2 regions of the Edaphobacter acidisoli genome follow, and region 2 is predicted to be linked to the other one. Evidence: predicted binding sites of a transcription regulator. Region 2 holds the regulator's gene; the other holds the start of a gene.

The links. The regulator LexA, encoded in region 2, represses DNA repair genes until DNA is damaged. The targets are predictions, from matches to a motif close to CANTTCGCTTTTTATTCGC.
Region 1: the regulator LexA is predicted to act here: its motif matches at 3,763-3,781, upstream of recA (recombinase RecA).

What each region holds. Positions count from the first base shown of each region.
Region 1 covers NZ_BMJB01000002.1:139,391-145,089, forward strand. The annotation lists gene IEX36_RS13630 (helix-turn-helix domain-containing protein) at 1-404, opposite strand, end outside; gene IEX36_RS13635 (GNAT family N-acetyltransferase) at 749-1,246, opposite strand; gene fabG (3-oxoacyl-[acyl-carrier-protein] reductase) at 1,253-1,999, opposite strand; gene IEX36_RS13645 (FAD-dependent thymidylate synthase) at 2,113-3,669, shown strand; gene recA (recombinase RecA) at 3,857-4,924, shown strand; gene IEX36_RS13655 (Spy/CpxP family protein refolding chaperone) at 4,993-5,556, opposite strand.
Region 2 covers NZ_BMJB01000001.1:566,268-571,966, reverse strand. The annotation lists gene IEX36_RS02215 (sigma-54 dependent transcriptional regulator) at 1-1,029, opposite strand, end outside; gene IEX36_RS02210 (hypothetical protein) at 1,026-1,274, opposite strand; gene IEX36_RS02205 (response regulator transcription factor) at 1,267-1,998, opposite strand; gene IEX36_RS02200 (hypothetical protein) at 2,141-2,995, shown strand; gene IEX36_RS02195 (STAS domain-containing protein) at 3,071-3,415, shown strand; gene lexA (transcriptional repressor LexA) at 3,500-4,102, shown strand; gene IEX36_RS02185 (efflux RND transporter periplasmic adaptor subunit) at 4,604-5,699, shown strand, end outside.

The DNA.
Region 1 (5,699 bases), on a different contig from region 2:
TAGCTGAGGGTGGTCTGGGCGAACTTGCGCACCATGGCGAGTAGTAGGCGGCGATCACTCTCGTTGAGGTGGGCGGAGTAGCGCTGAACCTGAGTGAGGAAACGGATCTCGTCTTCGCTGAGGTTGAGGGAAGACATTTCTTTGGCGATGATCTCTTCGGCGAAGAACTCTGAGAGCTGGAGGTCGAGAGCGCGCGCAATTTTTTGCAGCGTCTCAAGCGAGGGCACGGTGTGGCCGTTTTCAACGCGCGAGAGATAGCAGCGCAGAAGGCCGGTGCGTTTTTCGATGTCCCCCTGCGACATCCCTTTTTGCAAGCGATATCCGCGGATCGTTGTTCCGATGTTGATCGAAATGGGGAGTGCCGCTTCGTGGTCGTTGGGGAGGTCGGCGGGAAGTGTTTGCATGTCAGCCATTAGCCACAAAGTAAACAGGAACTTGGCGTTGGTCAATGGCTAAGTTAGGGGGTGAAGGAGGTTTTGTACCAGCCTGGGTTCATCCATAAAGGGTTAGCGGCAAAACTGTGAACCTTTACTTGAACCTCGTAGGTGGGTGGAACCGAAGAGACTATTACTAAAGCCACTATTAATGCAGAAGTAATGGCGGTCGAGAGTCGCACCTTTAGAGTGATGAATGAGCGCGCTATAGTGAACGAAAATCGTACCTCAGCGGCTAAAGCCGCACGTTTTTCTTGGACATTTCGGCACGGCTGAAGCGTCCCCCTAAGCAAACGGACTTTAGAACTCCCCCTTCAAGTCTTCGTCACGAGGCTCTTGCAGAAGAATACGAGGTCGGGAATGTTGCTCTGGTTGTATCGCTCCGCTGGGAGGAATCCGACATTTTTGTAGAGCCGGTTTGCTTCGGGCATGGCTGCCGGGACCGTGTCGAGATATATTGCGATGTATCCGGCCTGTTCCGCCCATGCGATCGCTTCGGCGAGCAATCGCTGCCCTAAGCCGAGGCCGCGAAATCCCTGGCTGACCCAGAGACGCTTCATCTCGCAGGAACGATTTTCACGTTTGAGAGAGCGGAGGGCGACGCAGCCTGCTGGCTTTCCGTCGACTGTTGCGATCAGCAGAGTGGCGTAGCCTTCGGGAAGCCGCTCGAGTTCACGTGCGTAACCTTCGAGGCAGATGCTGGCCGCGCCGGATGGATGCGTAGTGAGGTGGTCTCCGTAGGCCTGCATCAGGTTGCGCACGGTGGCTACGTCTTCGGGAGTGGTGGCCGCGCGGATTGTGATTTCAGGCATGGAGCTTTACCCCATGTGCATGCCGCCGTTCACGTCGAGCGTGTGACCGGTGATGTAGCTGGCCCCATCGGAGGCAAGGAAAGTGACGGCGTGGGCGATGTCGAGGTCGGTGCCGACGCGGCCGAGCGGGATGTGCTGGGTCATGGCGGTCTTCTGCTCGTCGGTGAGGATGGCAGTCATGGCGGTTTCGATGTAGCCCGGCGCGACGGCGTTGACGGTGATAGAGCGGCTGGCTAGTTCGCGGGCGAGCGACTTGGTGAGGCCGATGAGTCCGGCTTTGGAGGCGGCGTAGTTGGACTGACCGGCCTGGCCGGTTTCGCCGACGACCGAGGTGATGTTGATGATGCGGCCCCAGCGGTTCTTGACCATCTGCGACATGACGGCTTGGGTGAGGAGGAAGGCCCCGGTGAGGTTGGTGGTGAGGACGTCATCCCAGTCCTTGCGCTTCATGCGCATGGCGAGGATGTCGCGGGTGATGCCGGCATTATTGACGAGGATGTGGACTGCGCTGAGTTGCGTGATGACTGCCTTGGCGCACTCTTTGATGGAGCCCTCGCTGGCGACGTCGAGCGCGAAGGCATGGGCTGTGCCGCCTGCAGAGGTGATCTCGGCGGCTACGGCGGCGAGCTTTTCCGTGTTGCGCGCGGCGAGCGCCACGGTTGCCCCGGCGCGGGCTAGTTCGAGGGCGCAGGCGCGCCCGATTCCCTGTGAAGCTCCTGTTACCAATGCGATGCGGCCAGCCAGCGTGGTCAATGTTCCTCCGTCGATAAGTGCTTTGGAGAATTATACGAAGGCAGTGACGGAAACATCCTCAGGGGGTTGTCGTATTCTGGGTTCCGCTGCTAATTCTTCTTACCTGAGCTTCCATGTCCGATATCAAAAATAAGATGACCGAGACCGACGTGTATGCGATCCACGGGGCTGACCCTGAGGTGCTGGCGTATGCGATGGCGAAGTACTCGCGCTCTGCGCTGACGATGAAGGAGTCGCTGGCGGAGATCAGCGCCCAGCGCGCAGAACAGTTTCTGAACACGTTTTATTTTCAGTATGGGCATCGGTCGATTGCCGACCTGGCGCACATTCCGTTCGCGGTGGAGCGGCTGAGCTTGCTGGCGGCGATTGAGCTGGTGGACGAGCAACGATGGGACGGGCAGGAGCGCTCGACGCGGTATCAGAATTTTCGTACGTCGGGGTGGTATACGCCTGATCTTGGTGCGAAGACTCCGGCGTTTACGGCGGCGATTGAGGCGTCCTTTGCCGCGTACGACCGCATCAGCGCGGGGATGCTTGAGGCTTTGAAGAAGGCGATTCCACGCCCGGAAGAGATGAAGCCGGAGGCTTATGAGCGGACGCTGAAGGCGCGGGCGTTTGATGTGGCGCGGTATCTGCTGCCGCTGGCGACGAATACTTCGCTGGGGCAGATCGTGAATGCGCGGACGCTGGAGACGCAGGTATCGCGTTTACTGACGAGCAGGTTTGCCGAGGTAAGGCAGCTTGCGGAGAAGCTGCGTCTGGCTGCGACTGAACCTGCGTGGAATGTTCAGCGCGGCGCGGCTGAGGTGCTTTGCGAGGAGATTGGTTCGGTGGATGCTGCTTGTGGTCAGCGTGCCTCGGATGCGTTGCTGCGTCCGGTTAAGACTGCTCCTACGCTGGTCAAGTATGCGGGGAGGAATGATTATCTGGCGGAGAGTCGGCGCGAATTGGCTGCTGCTGCTGCCGAGTTGATGGGCAGTGAGCCGATTGCTCCTGCGCCGGTAGTGGATTTGATTGATGACGACGAGCCGCTGGAGGTCGAGCTGGCTACTTCGCTGCTCTATCCACATTGCCATTATTCTTACCGGCAGTTGCGCGGGCATGTTGCGGCGTTGAGTGAGGCGCGGCTGGCGGAGTTGATTGCGCTGGGGGCGAAACATCGCGGGCGGCATGATGAGCTGCTGCGGGCCTTCAGTGCGGGGCGTGGATTCCGATTCGACATCTTGATGGACATTGGCGGGTTCCGAGATATGCATCGGCATCGGAGGTGCCTGCAGTTGTTGCAGGGCTATACGGATGCTCATGGGTATGAGGAGCCGGTTTGCCCCGGCCAGCCCACGCTGGCGGAGGCGAGGATTGAGGCAGAATACAAAGCTGCGATGGATGCAGCGTTTGCGACGTATCGCTCGCTGCGCGATAGCGGCGTGCCGGAGGCGGCTGAGTCGGCGCAGTATTGTTTGCCGCTGGGGACGCGGACGCGGGCCATGTTCAAGATGGACTTCGCCGAGGCGCTTTATATTGCGGAGCTGCGGTCGGGCGTGGCGGGACACTTCAGCTATCGGCGCGTCGCGTGGGAGATGTACAAAGCAGTCGCGGCGAAGCATCCCGCGCTCGCGCATTTGTTCCGCATTGAAGATGTGAACGTGCCGGTGGATCTGCTGAAACGATAGTGCCCAAGCTGAACAAATCCGGCAGTACTTCGGTCGGCGTTGAGGGCAATATCGATACCATCATGTCGAAATGCCTTCTGAGAACTAAGTCATAGGTTCGCCTTTTATTTGCTTTTTCCGGATTTGATGCTAGAATCCGCTTTGAACCGGATTCCACACCTTTTACCCAGCAGAGGAGTATTTCAACGTGGCAGATGACCGCAGCAAGGCAATTGAGTTGGCCCTTTCCGGGCTGGAGAAGCAGTTTGGCAAGGGTTCCATCATGCGGCTGGGGTCAAGGGATGTGGTGCCGATTTCGGTCATCTCGACCGGATCAATCTCGTTCGACGCCGCACTGGGCGTGGGTGGGGTTCCGCGTGGTCGCGTGATTGAGATCTTCGGACCGGAGTCTTCAGGCAAAACGACGATTACCCTGCAGATCATTGCCGAGGCCCAAAAGACAGGTGGGTTGGCGGCGTTTGTAGACGCCGAACATGCGCTCGACCCGGCTTACGCGGCGAAGCTCGGCGTGGATATCGACAACCTGCTTGTCAGCCAGCCGGACTACGGCGAACAGGCATTGGAGATTGTTGAGGCCCTGGTGCGTTCGAACGCCATCGACGTGCTGGTGGTGGATTCGGTGGCTGCGCTCGTGCCGAAGGCGGAACTGGACGGCGAGATGGGCGATTCACATGTGGGTCTGCAGGCCCGCTTGATGAGCCAGGCGCTAAGGAAGCTTACAGGAACGGTGGCAAAGTCACGTACTTGTCTGATCTTTATTAACCAGATCCGCGAGAAGATCGGCGTTATGTTCGGTAACCCAGAGACGACGACCGGCGGCAAAGCACTCAAGTTCTACTCCTCCGTTCGCATAGACATCCGCAGGATTGGCGCAGTGAAGGATGGCGACACAGTGGTTGGCTCACGCACCAAGGTGAAGTTGGTGAAGAACAAAGTGGCCGCGCCGTTTCGCGATGCCGAGTTCGATATTCTTTATGGCGAGGGCATCTCGCGAGAGGGTGATGTGTTGGACCTGGCGGTGCTGCACAACATCGTTGATAAAAGCGGCGCGTGGTACAGCTATGCGGGTGAGCGCATCGGGCAGGGTAGGGAGAATGTCCGCGGATTCCTCAAGGACAATCCGGATGTGTTCGGCAAGATCGATACTGAGCTGCGCAAGAAGCTCGGAATTACAGGCATGAGCAATGTTCCTGTGCCTGAAGTTCCCACAGACGGACCCGCGCAGGCGAAGGAAGCGGTTCGCGGACGGAAGTAGAAAAGAATCTGATCCCAGGTAAAAAAAAAGGCGCCAACTCGGCCGAAGGCGCCCAGGAGTGCCTCGTACTAAAGTGCAGGCGGTGGAGGAGGCGCAGGTGCTGATTCCTGCCCCCCGTTATCATCCGGGTCATGCCTGTTCCGCGGCCCCATCATGCGATGATGTCCGTCGCGGCCTAGGTCGTGCAGCTTGGTCCATTGGTCTGGAGTAAGAACTGCGCGAATGCCGAGCAACATGCGAGCATTGCCTTTTTCGAGGTCGGCACGGGCTTGGGCCACGCGGTCAATCTGTGCCAATACTTTATTGGTATCAGGGGGATTCTCGTCGAGCATAGGGTGCAGAATGATTTCCTGCTTTTCGAGGGCCGCCTTAAGATCGATCAGCTCTAATCGGCTCCTCTGGAAGATATCGTCCATTCGCTTCTGCTGATCCGGGGTAATATTGAGCGATTTGACTAGGTCGGGATTTTTCCACCACATGCCGTGCATAGCGAAAAAAAATCCTGGGCGGGCATCGTCCATGTGCCGCCGGGGTAGTTCAGGAGGGCGATTGCCCTCCATTTGCTGTGAGAACGCAAGGGGTGCCGAGAGAATCAAAGCCATGGCAATTGATAGCGCGGGTCGCAGACGCATTTCAGTTCTTCCTTTGAGCTGATGGGGATAAGGCTGTTCCGTCGGTGGGATCAGCTAGAGGTTGCATAGCAGTCGGCACGTCGGCCGAGAGGTCTTGATCAATACCGTCCAGCAGTGCCTCGTCAGACTGCGTACTGTGCGTG
Region 2 (5,699 bases):
CGCCTGCAACGCCAGCGGCATCTCGCCAATCTCATCCAGGAAAAGCGTGCCGCCATGCGCCGCTTCAATCCTGCCCGTCCGCGACTGCACCGCTCCCGTAAAGGCCCCGCGCGTATGACCAAACAACTCAGCTTCAAGCAATGCCTCAGGAATCGCCGCACAATTCAACACAACAAAAGGCTTCGATGAGCGCGCACTTAGCCGATGAATCGCCTTCGCAATCACTTCCTTGCCCGTGCCCGTCTCGCCTTCAATCAACACCGTCGACGAGCGAGGAGCCACCAGCCGAATCAGTCGCGTCAGCTCGCGCATCGGTACGCTCTCACCCACAAGCTCCGGCAACGGCTGAAATCCCTGCGGCACTCCGGCAGGACTCTTCTCCCGCCTCGGAGCCTCACCATGACCCAGCAACATCGACAACGCCTGCCGCGCAGCATCCTGCCGTCCATCCATCAACGAGTCGTGCCGCGACTCTGCGCGCGATTCCACGCGATCATTCTCATGACGCTCACCAGCGCGCGCATCCGGCAACACAAACGACCGTACCGCGTTCGACTCCGTAGAAGTCCGCGGACCTACCTTCGGCACCGAAGCCGGCGCAGCAGCCCACGCCGCCGTATCGGTCACTGGAGCCTCCTGCGCCTCGCGCAGCGCATGCAGCAGCTCATTCCGCCGCGGGCTCCGCGCCCCGCCATCCGTGCCTCCATCCACGCGCAGCATCTCCATGCTCGGATACATCATCCGCACCACGCTGGCAAACTCGCTTACCTCCAGGTCCGGCAGCCAGCTATCCACCAGCAGAGCCTCCGGACGCATGTCCTCCAGTTGCGCCATCGCTTCTGCGCCGCCAGTCGCCTCGCGCACCTGCCAACGCAGCCCGGTCAGCGACTTCCTCAGCTTCTGCCGCAACCCCGCATCCGCACTCGCCACCACGACCGTCCGCACCGCCACCATGTCCACCACGGCAGCGCTGGCAACAGCATCCCTCACCCCATTCCTGCCCGCCTCAACACCGTTCATCATGCTCACTCGCTTTCCGCCGTCCTCACGGCCTGCTGCAACATCTCCCGCATCGTTCCCACTGCTGCATTCATCCGGCCGCACTCGCGCAACGCCTCACGAATCGCCTCCTGCATCGCATTCCGCTCGCCGGTCAGTTCGCTCAGTGCAAGCCTGCACTGCAACACCGTCAGCGGCTGACACAGCCGATGCAGAGCAACATCCATCCGCTCCACCAGCTCTACTGAAGCATTCATCTCTGTCATCTCAAGCACCGGCCAGCGCCGCCTCCGCCGAATACTCCGTCATCGCCGCAGGAATCTTTGCAACCGGGCCCATCCGATAGCCTTCGCCCCGCACCGTTTCGATCACCGCATAGCCGTCGCCATCACTGCCCAGCTTCCTGCGCAGATAGTTCACGTACACATCCACCACATTCGTCCCTGCATCGGGAGACATCTGCCAGACCTCGCGCAGCAGCTCGCTTCTGCTGCAGCAGCGCCCGCGTCTCTGCAGCAAAAATTCAAGCAGGCTGAATTCCTTCACGGTCAGGTCCACCGCGCGCCCGCCACGCGACACCCTCCTGTCCATGCGGTTCAGTTCGACATCGCCATGCCGCAGCACGGGGTCGGCAAACTGCTCCCTCCGCCGCAGCAACGCTCTGCATCGCGCCGTCAGCTCATGAAAGCTGAACGGCTTCAGCAGGCAATCGTCCGCGCCCAGGTTCAGGCACTTCACGCGCTCCTCAACCTGGCTGCGGCCCGTCAACACCAGCACAGACGCCACGCCGGAGCGCCCGCGCATCTCGGCCAGAACCTCAGTGCCATCCTTACGCGGCAGACTCAGATCCAGCACAATCAGGTCCGGCTGATACTCCTCGGCCCGCACCAGCGCCGATTCGCCATCGCCCACCCACTCAACCTCATGCCCTTCCAGTTTCAAACCTTTTTGCAGAAATAACGCCAGTGAAGCATCATCTTCAACAATCAACACACGCATCGAATTCTCCGAATTTCGTGCTCTGTTATGCCTTCGGCCGCAGCCGGTAACTTACCGATTCCGGCTGCGTTTTATTACCTTGTGTCATTTCATGAGAGCGCACAAGCACAAAATGCAAACTTCTGCATAAACTAATTTCAAAATGGGAATCTCCTCCCCACCGAACCATGCCCACCGAGGCCTCTGGACCGGCTCCCTCCACAAAGCCTCCTGGACGGTCCGGCAGATACCTCTGCGCGTTATTCTTGCCATCCTGCTTTTGCTATCTCTCGTCGCCGCGCCTCATCCCATCGCAGCACAAACCTCACCCGAGCCCGCACAAACACAGCGCTTTAGCCCTTTCTCGCACGCAGCCATAGCCTTCAAGATCGGCATCGCCGGTCCAGGCATCGATATTGCCACCCCACTCGCTCAACGTCTCAACCTCCGCGCCGGAGCTAACCTCCTTCCCATATCCACCAGCCTTCAGGAGCAAGACCTCAACGTCGGCGTCAATCTCCATCTGCTGTCCGCGCACGCTGCCCTCGACTATTTCCCATTCAACGGTCGATTCCGCATCAGCCCTCTGCTCGTCTTCGCCAATAACAACCGCCTCCGCGCCACCGCCTACGTCCCTCCCGGCGACACGATCCGGATCAGCGGAAATCTCTTCGGCAGCAGTGCTACCGACCCACTCCACGTCACCGGACGCGTCGATTTTCGCAAAATCTCACCCGGCCTCAGCCTCGGCTTCGGCAACATCCTTCCGCGAAAACACGGCCGCTTCACCATGCCGGTAGAATTCGGTTTCTATTACGCCGGAAAACCCAGCCTTCAGGTCGGCTTTACCGGCAGCTCCTGCGATCCCGAAGCCGATACCGTCGTCTGCCAGCCCGCCGCACAAGACTCCAGGCTTCAGCAGAGCACCGCTGCCGCCATCGCCCGCAGAGATCACTATCTCAACGACGCCCGCATCTTCCCCATCTTCTCCATAGGCATCGCCTACCGTCTCTGGTAGTCAAAACATCGGGTCGAATCCACAATTTACCGTCTCGTAACAATCGCCAGCCGCATCGCGCCTATACTCGCACGCATGGCCGACAAGGAACTCACATTCTCCTGCACGCAAGGAGCCAGGGAAGACGTCGTCATTCTGCGGCTTTCGGGTCCATTCACGCTCAACAATATGTTCCCGCTCCAGGCAGAGATGCGAACACTGAAACCTCCCTGCCTGATTATGGATCTGACCGATGTTCCCTATATGGACTCAGCCGGCATGGGCGTCATCATGAACTACCACGTCGCGGCCCAGGACGCGGGTCACAAATTCTTCCTCGTCGGTATCAATGAGCGCCTCCGCGCATTGATCGAAATGACCCGGGTCGACCGCGTTCTGAATATCCGCGATTCGGTCGAAACCGCAGAAGCTTCCGCCTGAACACGAGCGCCGTCTGTACCCAATTAAATAACCTGCGGCGAAAAATCCTCTTGCAATTCGCTTTTTATTCGCTACAATTCCCGCATGGCTATCACGCGGCGGCAAAAAGAGGTTCTCGACTTTCTCTCCGGCTTCACACAGAAGAACGGTTACTCCCCGTCATATGAAGAGATTGCCAGTGGCCTCGGCCTCAGTTCGCTCGCCACCGTTCACAAGCACGTCACCAATCTCCAGAACAAAGGCCTGCTCCAGCGCGCACACAACCGCAGCCGTTCCATCGATGTCCTCCCGCCGCGCAGCAAAAAGGCCGGCGACCGCCTGCCCCTTATAGGCCGCATCGCCGCCGGCAAGCCCGTCGAGGCCATCGAAACCGCCGAGAGCATCTCGCTCGGCGACATCATCGGCAATCGCGAGGTCTTCGCCCTCGAGGTTCGCGGCGACTCCATGCGCGACGAACACATCGTCTCCGGCGACTTCGTCCTGGTCGAGCGCACCCGCACCGCACGCGAAGGCGAGATCGTCGTCGCCCTCGTCGACGGCTCCGATGCCACTCTCAAGCGCTTCTACCGCGAAGGCGCCATGATCCGCCTGCAACCCTCCAACACTGAGATGTCCCCCATCTACGCCCCTGCTGCCAGCGTCAGCATCCAGGGCAAAGTCCTCGGCGTCCTCCGCAAATACGCCTGAAAAGACGACACGTCGCTCCTGTGAATACACGTCATCTCGACCGGAGCAGCGCAGCATTATCTCGATGCGGAGTGGAGAGACCCCTGTATTTCGTTTTTGACCACTCCCAAAACAGTCGTCATCCTGAGCGAAGCGACCGCAGGAAGCGGAGTCGAAGGACCCCGACACCGTCAAATCCTACCAATACCCTCCAACCCTTTCAGCCACAACGCCGGGTGCCCCAGAGCCTGCCCTGAACTTGTCGAAGAGTCTCGATTCTGAGACCTCGGTTCAGGCCCCAAGCCAATTAACCCCTCCCCCTCCAATCCTCCCTTTGCGTCATGGCCACAAACCCCTCTTCTGACTAGAATTGCGTCAGACAAACGACTGTCCGGCATCGCCGGCAACCTCTTTTGGTTCTATGCCGCGTAAAACATTTTCCCGCGGCACGGAACCCCAACACGATTTCCTCCGTACCCACACTCCGAGACACAAGCTCAAACCGATTTTTGGGAGTCACCCGTGGCAAGCAATCGTAAAAGCAAGCGCAAACTCTGGCTCTGGATCGTCGCCGCCGTCATCGTCATCGGCGGAGCGCTTACCATCGCCGTCAAAGCCAGCGGGAACGCCACCAAGTTCGAGCCCTCGCAGTTGGCCAAGGCCGAGCGCGGCGACATCGCCCGCTCCGTCGTCGCCACCGGCAAGATCACTCCCATCACGCAGGTCATCGTCAAATCGAAGGCCTCCGGCATCGTCACCAAGCTCTACGTCGACATCAACGCCAAGGTCAAACAGGGCCAGGTCCTCGCACAGCTTGACCAGGTCGAGATTCTCGCTCAGGTCAACGCGCAGCGCGCCCAGCTCTCCGCCGCCGAGGCCAACGCCCGCGCCGCCCTGGCAGCCATCAAGTACGACAAGGTCAACGCTGAAGCTCCCGACCTGCCCATGTTCAAGAACACCTACGAGCGCAATCTTCAAATGTCCAAGGACGGTGTAGTCTCCAAGCAGGCCCTCGACGACGCCGAGCAGAAATATCTCGCCGAGGTCAACACCCGCGACAAAGCCGTCGCCCAGATCTCCGTCGACACCTCGCGCCTCCATCAGGCCGAAGCCCAGGTCGCGCAAGCCAAAGCCTCGCTCTCCCAGCTTGAAGAGCAGCTCAGCTACACCACCATCACCTCGCCGATGGACGGCACCGTTCTCTCACGCGACGTCGAGCTCGGCGACGCCGTCAGCTCCATCCTCGTCATGGGCTCCACCGCCACGCAGATCATGACCGTCGGCGACACCGGCCAGGTCTACGTCGACGGCAAGGTCGACGAGTCCGACATCGCCAAGGTCTACCTCGGCCAGACCGCCCGCATCAAAGTCGAGTCCTTCAAAGACAAAAACTTCTACGGCAAAGTCACCAAGATCTCCCCGCTCGGCGTCGAAAAAGACAACGTCACCACCTTCGACGTCCGCGTCTCCATCGACAACCCCGGCGGCGAGCTCAAAGCCCAGATGACCGCCAACGCCGAGATCATCCTCGAAGACCACAAGAACTCCATCACCGTCCCCGAACAGGCCGTCATCTACGACAAGGACCGCAACGCCACCGTCCAGGTACCCGACGCCA